DNA from 2 places in the Caulobacter sp. GW456-12-1-14-TSB4 genome. Region 1 is predicted to be linked to the other one. Evidence: riboswitches for the same ligand, from Rfam matches in the RefSeq annotation. Region 1 holds a riboswitch; the other holds the start of a gene.
The links. Region 1 has a riboswitch for cobalamin ahead of AC07YH_RS02425 (TonB-dependent receptor plug domain-containing protein). Riboswitches for the same ligand answer to the same signal wherever they lie in the genome.

Region 1 (4,207 bases):
GCCGCGCGGCGTTGTAGCTCTGGGCCACGGTCCACTGGTCGCGTTCGAGCGTGCGCAGGAAGCGCGGCGAAGCCTCGGGCCAGGCGGCCGCGACCACGGCCTTGGCCCGCTCGGCGTCGACCGCGCCAAGCACCCGGCCGTCGACCGCCGAGACCCCGACGCGCTTGCGGCCTTCGACCACGCGATAGACCGGCTCGCCACCCCACATCGACAAGGTCAGGTCGGCCGGGAACGCCTTGGCGCCGGCCTTGTCGACCGCCACCGACGGACCCAGCCGCACCCTGCCCCAGTCGATCGGCGCGCTGTGCGCGACCCGCTCGGCCTCTTCGAGATGTGGGAAACGCACGTACATCATGGTCAGGCCGGAGACGAACCACAGCACGAACAGCAGGCAGGCGGCGACGCCCAGCCAGCGGTGGACGAACCACAGCCAGCGCTTGCCGACCTTCCAGGCGGGCCGCCAGTTGAACGTCGCCCCCATGATCAGAACGCGTAGCTGTAGCGGACGCTCGCGGTGCGCGGCACGCCGAGGTTCCGGTAGAGGAAGCGGCTGGTCGACCCGTCCTTGGCCGCTGAGCCGAGACGCGCGGCGTAGTCCTTGTCGAACAGGTTCTGCAGCCGCAGCCCCAGGCGATGGTGACGCGCCGCGCCGTCCAGGAATACGTGCCCGGCCAGATCGACCACGACGACATCGCCATAGTTGATGCGGCCAAAGCCCGACACCGTCTGCCAGACGTCACCGGTCCAGGTCGCCGACAGATCCGCGCCGTACGGCTTGCCGGTCGGGGCGAAGTCCAGCGAGGCCTTGGCGAAGTCGGTCGGCGTGCGGTCGCGCTGCAGGTCCGAGCCCTGGTTGCGCGACTTGGTATGGGTGTAGCTGGCGTTGAGGCTGAAGGCGTCGTTCAGCCGGGCCTGGACCACGGCCTCGGCGCCCGAGACGCGCACCTGGCCCGCGACATTGACATAGAGGCCTTCGGGATAGGCCGGGTTGTCGTAGACGTCGCTGATCAGGTTATCGATCCGGCGGGCGAAACCGGTCAGCTTCCAGCGCACCGCCTCGCCCAGCACGCCGCCGGCCGCGACATTGAGGTTCTTGCTGCGTTCGGCCTTCAGGTCCGGATTGCCGTGGGTGGAATCCGGGTCGATGGCGAACAGCTGCTCGGCGTCGGGCAGCAGGAACGAGGTCCCGCCCACGCCCTCGACATAGAACGACGGCGTCACGTCATAGCGGCCGCTGAGCGTCCACACCGTGGTGTCCGAACCCTGGCCGTGATTGTAGCGGACGCCGGCGGTGAACAGGGCGTTCTGGATCAGGTCCGGCGTGGTGCGGATCTGGGCGATCACGGCATGGACCTGCTCGGTCTTGCCCTCGATCAGCAGCACCTCGTCGCGGCCCTTGAAGTTCTGGAAGTCGTAGCCGAGCTCGTACTCGAAGCCCTTGTTCAGGTTCAGCTTCACCAGCGCGCTGGCGCCGTAGTCGCGATAGCCCCAGTAGGTGCCGGCCGGATAGACAACGACCGGGCCGGCCGCGCCGTTCTGGACGTTCTCGTAGGTCGTGTCCCAGTCGTGCAGATAGCCCTTGAGGAAGAACTGGGCCGGGCCGTCGGGCGTGTAGTCCAGGCGGGCGCTGAGGATGTCCTCGTCGCGGTCGTTGTAGCTCTTGCGGACCAGGCGCGGCGACAGGTTGTCCAGGCGCGCGTCGGTGTGCTGCCAGTTGGCTTGCAGGCGCAGGTCCGGCGTGAAATCGAAGCCGTACTTGGCGCCCAGGGTGACGACGTCGTAGCCGCGCTTGCGGTCGGTCGCGCTGGGCTGGAAGACGTCATACTGCCCGAAGCCGTCGCTCTCGTCCTTGTTGGCATAGACGACGTACTTGTGGCGACCAAAGGCGCCGCGGACATAGCCGTCGGCGTGGACGGTCTTGTTCTCACCGCCGCCGATGGTCAGCTCGCCGCTGGTCGTATCGGAGAAGGCGCGGGTGACGACATTGATCACGCCGGCCGAGGCCTGGGTGCCGTAGAACAGCCCCTGCCCGCCTTTCAGCACCTCGATGCGCTCGATCATGCTGGCCGGCAGGGTGTCGACGGGCGTGGTCGAGTTGTAGAGGCGATTGTTGATCCGCACGCCATCGACGGTCCACAGCACGTCCTGGGTGCGCGAGCCCTGCAGCGACAGGTCGACATAGCTGAACGGGCCGGCGCTGGGCGCGATGTAGAGGCCCGGCGTCAGGGTCTGCAGCGCCTGGACGGTATCGACGAAGCCGCCGTCCTTGATCTGCGCGGCGGTGACGATGGCCACGTCGCTGCCGTAGCGCGACAGCTCCTGAGGCAGGGTTTCTTCCAGGCTCTTGGCGGTGATCACCACCTGGTCGATGGCGTTGGCCGGATCGTTGTCGGCGGCGGCGTGCGCGGCCAGCGGGAACAGTAGAGCCGCCGCGATGGCGGCGTGCGAAATCGTCTTAGGCATAAGGCCCCCCATGTGCGTCCGTGCGACATGGCGAAGAGCCTCCCGGGAGCGGTGCCCACGGGTCGACGGCCCGGCGGCGCGGACGCGTTGAAGCGCCGGCCGTACCGGTCGAGCGGCTCTCCACCGCTTCTCGTCGCTCAGACGGGGTTCCGCGCCTTGGCCATCCCCTGGGCCACGGCAAGAGCGACCCATGCTGGCAGGTCTCCTGGCTCACGGGTCATCGCTCTTGGCGCCGCCTTCCCAGGGTCCGAGGACCCCAGTGGCATGTGACGCTAGAACTCGCCGCTTACAGTTGCAGGGACAGCCGCAGATTTGGGGGCCGAAGCCCCCGCACTGCATTCCCTATTAAGCCCTCTCGGGCGCCAGCACGGTCATTGTTGCGACGCACTACGCGCGCCGCGACGAACGCTGATAGCGGAAGTTGCGCGGAAGGCAAATGGGGTGAGCGAGGGGAAATCCCGCCGGAGTGCGGGCGTTGAACCCCTCTCTCAAAGACACAAAGCTTGTCATCCCGGCCGCAGCGAAGCGGAGAGCCGGGACTCAGGGGCAACCGCACGGGGCTTGGCCCCTGGGTCCCGGACAAGCGCTATGCGCTTTCCGGGATGACAAGAATGGGCAGCGTGACGCTCTAGAGCGCTCAACGGGCGTTCACGCCCTTCCATCCCCGGCCTGAAAACCTGCCGTAATCTCTCCCCACCTCGTCGCGAGGAAAGGGCGCATGGCCAGCGACCGTTGCGGCGGCGGGGTGTGATCGAGCGGGTGTGCTCGTCGGTGCGGGGAAGCTCCGCAACCTCATCCCTCTAGCGGCGGTCGGCCCTGGAACACAGAAACGACGTGGGATGTCGGGCCGAGGAGACGACAGGTTCGGGGAAACCCGGACACCCAGGACCAGGTTTCGCGGCCTGGCCCGCCCGTCGGAGGCTTCAAGGGCGAACAGGCGCGAACAGCGTCGGGACGCCGCGCTTCCGGAAAACGGTCACGCGGAGCGTTCGGACTTCGTCGAAACGGTATTCACTACTCACACTCCGGACGCTGTCCGGCGCTCCGCGTCCCTTTCCTTGATCTTCAGCGGCCTGCCGCGTGAAGTGCAAACGCACGCGCCGGTTCAGGAAGAGGCTGGCGCTCGACCGACAATGCTCGCACACTCATTCAAACGGCCGTTCAGCGGCCTTAGTGTCCGAGCGCGACCAACAGCGCGGGGAGGAGTATCGATGTCCGAGCGCCATCCATCCCAGAGGGTGTCGTCGTGGGCCCTGGCGGCCTTCGCTTCGCCCAACATCCCGATCGCGGCGCTGGGCCTGCCGCTGGTGGTCTATCTGCCGGAATTCTACGTCAGCACCATCGGGCTGTCGCTGGCCGCGGTCGGCGCGGCCTTCCTGTTCGTGCGGCTGATCGACATCACTCTGGACCCGTTCCTCGGCGGGGTCATGGACCGGACGCGGACCAAGCTGGGCCGATTCAGGCCCTGGCTGCTGGCGGGCATGCCGGTCGTGGGCATCGGGGCTCTGGCCCTGTTCATGGGTCAGCCTGGCGCCAGCGCCTTCTATCTGTGGGGTTGGCTGCTGGTCACCTATGCCGGCTATTCGATGGTCGTGTTGTCGCACACCGCCTGGGGCGGGGTGCTGTCCTCCGACTACCAGCAGCGCTCGCGCGTCTATGGCTGGTGGCAGGCGGGCAATGTCGTCGGCATGATCCTGGTCCTGTGCCTGCCGCCGCTGCTGGTCGGCGTGTTCAAGACCGAGCA
Region 2 (4,207 bases), on a different contig from region 1:
GTCAGACGGAAGGCCTCGACGGCCCAGTCCAGATAGGCGTCCCAGTCGGCGCGGCGCAGGGGCAGGCCTTCGCGCAGGGCCGCCTCGTCGATCTGGATGATCCTGGCGCCGGCCGCCTCCAGGTCGACGACCTCGTCGCGGATGGCGAGAGCGATCTGGCGACAGGCCAGTTCGCGCGGGACATCGTCGCGGACGAACGACCAGTTCAGGATCGTCACTGGACCGGTCAGCATGCCCTTCACCGGCCGCTCGGTCAGGCTCTGGGCGTAGCGCCACCATTCCACCGTCATCGCCTTGGGCCGCGAGACGTCGCCGAACAGGATCGGCGGCCGCACGCAGCGCGAGCCGTAGGACTGCACCCAGGCGGACTTGGTGAAGACGAAGCCCGACAGCTGCTCGCCGAAATACTGGACCATGTCGTTGCGCTCGAACTCGCCGTGCACCAGCACGTCGAGGCCGGCCTCTTCCTGCCAGCGGATGGCGCGCTCGGTCTCCTCGCGAAGGAAGGTCTCGTAGGCCGCATCGGTCAGCTCGCCCTTGCCGTGGGCCGAGCGGGCCTTGCGGACGTCCTCGGTCTGCGGGAACGAGCCGATGGTCGTGGTCGGGAAGGCCGGCAGGTCCAGTTGCTGGGCGCGGCGGCGGTCGAACGCGGCGTTGCGGCGGGCCATGGCCTCGGTCGTGGCCGAGACGCGCGCGGCGACGGCCGGGTCGTGGATCTTCGGCGAGACGCGGCGGACCTGGGCGGCTTCAGAGCTGGCGGCCAGTTCAGCGGCGACGCTGGCGCGGCCAGCGTTCAGCGCCTTGGCCAGCACGGCCAGCTCCTCGATCTTCTGGACGGCGAAGGCCAGCCACTGGCGGACCTCGGGATCGATCGCGGTCTCCAGGGCCAGGTCGATCGGCGTGTGCAGCAGGGAACACGACGGGGCCAGGACGATGCGGTCCGCGCCGCGCTGGGCGACGACGGGCTCCAGGCGGTCCAGCAGCTTTTCCAGATCGGCGCGCCAGACGTTGCGGCCGTCGATCACGCCCAGCGACAGGACCAGGCTCTCGCGACTGGCGGCCAGGGCGGCCTCCAGCTCCTGCGGCGCGCGGACGAGGTCCAGATGGACGCCGGCGACCGGCAGGTTCACGGCCGTCGACAGGTTTTCGCCATAGCCGCCGAAATAGCTGGTCAGCATCAGGCGCAGGTCGGGCGCGGCATGGGTCAGGGCGCCATAGGCCCGGCGCAGCTCCCCGCGTTCGAAGTCGGTGAGGTCCAGAGCAAGGCACGGCTCGTCGATCTGCACCCAGTCGGCGCCGGCCTCGGCCAGGCGCTGCAACACCTGCGCATAGACCGGCAACAGGGCCGACAGCAGCGACAGCCGCGCGAAGTCAGCGTCCTTGGTCTTGGCCAGCTTCAGGAACGTCACCGGACCGAGCAGCACCGGACGAGTGTGGACGCCCTGCGATCTGGCCTCCAGGAACTCGTCGATGGGCTTGGTCGAGGACAGGGCGAAGGCCTGGCCACGTGACACCTCTGGCGCCAGGTAGTGGTAGTTGGTGTCGAACCACTTGGTCATTTCCTGCGCCGGGACGCCGGTCTTCGTCCCGTGGTCATGGCCGCAAGCGGCCAGCTCGACGCCCTGGCTGCCGCGCGCCATGGCGAAATAGGTGTCCAGCGACACCTCACCGCCGGTCCAACCGTAGAGCGCCGGGATCGCGCCCACGAGGACGCTGGTGTCTAGCACCTGATCGTAGAACGAGAAGTCATTGGACGGCACATGATCCGCGCCCAGGGCGAGCTGACGGCCCCAGGTCTTGGCGCGCAGCTCGGCGGCGACGGCCAGCAGCGCGGCCGGATCGCTGTGGCCGGACCAGTAGCGTTCGAGGGCGGTCTTCAGCTCGCGCTTGGGACCAATGCGGGGGAAGCCGAGTGTGGCGACGGTGACGGTCATTCTTGAAAAGCCTCTGCCGGTGTTGTGGCGAGGCTGATCGGGGCGCGCGCGGACAAGCGCGCACGGATGAGGGTCCGGTCACGCCGTAAAGCATGCGACCAGACCGGACACCCCGCCGGAGGACGTTATCTGTCGAGGCAGGTCTCCTGGCTCACGGGTCGTCACCCCTGCCCTGGCCTTCCCGACACGCCGCCGAACCAGCTTCGGCGCGTCAGTGACACGTAACGGACAGCGGCTCGCCGCTCACAGTTGCGGGGGCAGCGCCGGATTCGGGGTTTCACGCCCTCACCGACTTCCCTCTTAGCTCCGGGCGCGAACGCCCGCAGACCACGACGCGGGCAATAGGCGCTGGAACGGCGCGGGCGTCAAGAAGGATATAAAGATATCTTTATATGATGTAGAGGCAGCGGAACGATCAGTCCTCGTCCGCTATCGATTGCACCGGCCGAACGAAGCGGGATAGCTGAGAGTCAGGCAGCGAAGGGCTCTCATGACCGCAAAGGCCGATCCGATCGCCCCGCCAAGCGCGGTCACGCGCTTCCTGGCCTCAGCCCCGCCCTGGGTGTTCGCCCTCTATGGCGGCCTGTCGTCGTTCGCCGTCTATTTCGCCATGTTCGGCTATCGCAAGCCATTCACGGCCGCCGCCTATGACCACCCGGACGGCTGGCCGTTCGCGATCGACTTCAAGATCGCCCTCGTCATCGCCCAGGTCGCCGGCTACGCCACCGCCAAGTTCATCGGGGTCAAGGTGATCTCCGAGATGCGGGCCAACCACCGGGCCATGGCCATCCTGACCCTGATCTTCGGGGCGCAGATGGCGCTGCTGCTGTTCGGGACCCTGCCGACGGTGATCGGGCCGATGGCCATGTACCTGAACGGCCTGTGCCTTGGGATGATCTGGGGCCTGGTGTTCGGATTCCTGGAGGGCCGCCGCCTGACCGAGGTGCTGGGGGCCATGCTGTGCGCCAGCTTCATCCTGTCGTCGGGCGTGGCCAAGTCGGTCGGCAAGATGCTGCTGCTGGCCCATGTCGACGAGAAGTGGATGCCGGCCGTCTCGGGCCTGGTGTTCACGCCGCTGTTGCTGATCGCCGTGGTCGCCCTGGCCCAACTCCCGCCGCCCAGCGCCGCCGACGAGGCCGAGCGGGTGCGCCGCGCGCCGATGAGCCGCCAGGACCGCATCGCGCTCTTCGCCGCCCACGCCCCGGCCCTGGTACTGCTGATCGCGGTCTATGTGATGCTGACCGCCCTGCGCGATTTCCGCGACAACTTCTCGGCCGAGATCTGGACCGAGCTGGGCTTCAAGAACGCCGCGGCGATCTTCACCCTGTCGGAGCTGCCGGTGGCGGCCATCGTGCTGATCGGCCTGGCCGCCCTGATGGGCGTCAGGGACAATCGCCGGGCGGTGGCCTTCAACATCGGCTTCGTGGCGCTGGGTTTTGTGCTGTTGGGCGCCTCGACCCTGGCGTTTCAACTGCATGTGCTCAGCCCCGTCTGGTGGATGATCCTGGCCGGCGCGGGCCTCTACATGGGCTACACACCGTTCAACGCCATGCTGTTCGACCGGATGATCGCCGCCACCGGCAAGGTCGGCACGGCGGGCTTCCTGATCTATGTGGCGGACTCGTTCGGCTATGTCGGCAGCATCTCGCTGCTGCTGGTGAAGTCCTTCGGCCACTTCGACATCGCCTGGGGCCAGTTCCTGGCGGTCGGGGCCTATGTCGCCTGCGGCCTGGGCTTCATCGGCCTGTTCTTCGCCCACCGTCTTCTGTCGAGGCTCTGACATGGCTCTGCGTAAGATCAGCCTGCGCGCGCGCCGCGCGCTCTTCGCGTTCCTGAAAGACGAGGCAGCCGGCGGCTATGTACTGATGGGCGCCGCCGCCCTGGCTCTGATCGTCGCCAACTCGCCGCTGTCTGAGGCCTATTTCCACGCCCTGCACCAGAAGCTGGGGCCGATGGGCGCTCAGCACTGGATCAACGACGGCCTGATGGCGCTGTTCTTCCTGCTGGTGGGCCTGGAGATCAAGCGCGAGGTGCTGGACGGCCAGCTGTCCAAGCCCGCGGACGTGCTGCTGCCCGGCGCGGCGGCCCTGGGCGGGGTGATCCTGCCGGCGGCGATCTACCTGGCCTTCAATCTCAAGCATCCCGACAGCATCGCCGGCTGGGCCATCCCGTCGGCCACCGACATCGCCTTCGCCTTAGGGGTCCTGGCCCTGATGGGCCCGCGCGTGCCGACGTCGCTGAAGGTGTTCCTGACCGCCATCGCCATCATGGAC

Region 2: another riboswitch for cobalamin. It lies ahead of metE (5-methyltetrahydropteroyltriglutamate--homocysteine S-methyltransferase); the one in region 1 lies ahead of AC07YH_RS02425 (TonB-dependent receptor plug domain-containing protein).

Annotation. Positions count from the first base shown of each region.
Region 1 is NZ_JBWKZF010000002.1:89,658-93,864, reverse strand. Features, by position in the region: gene AC07YH_RS02430 (PepSY domain-containing protein) at 1-481, opposite strand, end outside; gene AC07YH_RS02425 (TonB-dependent receptor plug domain-containing protein) at 484-2,463, opposite strand; cobalamin riboswitch at 2,642-2,844, opposite strand; partial or broken gene AC07YH_RS02420 (hypothetical protein) at 3,156-3,226, opposite strand; gene AC07YH_RS02415 (MFS transporter) at 3,675-4,207, shown strand, end outside.
Region 2 is NZ_JBWKZF010000001.1:38,660-42,866, forward strand. Features, by position in the region: gene metE (5-methyltetrahydropteroyltriglutamate--homocysteine S-methyltransferase) at 1-1,934, opposite strand, end outside; cobalamin riboswitch at 2,054-2,281, opposite strand; gene AC07YH_RS00210 (DUF5690 family protein) at 2,425-3,714, shown strand; gene nhaA (Na+/H+ antiporter NhaA) at 3,716-4,207, shown strand, end outside.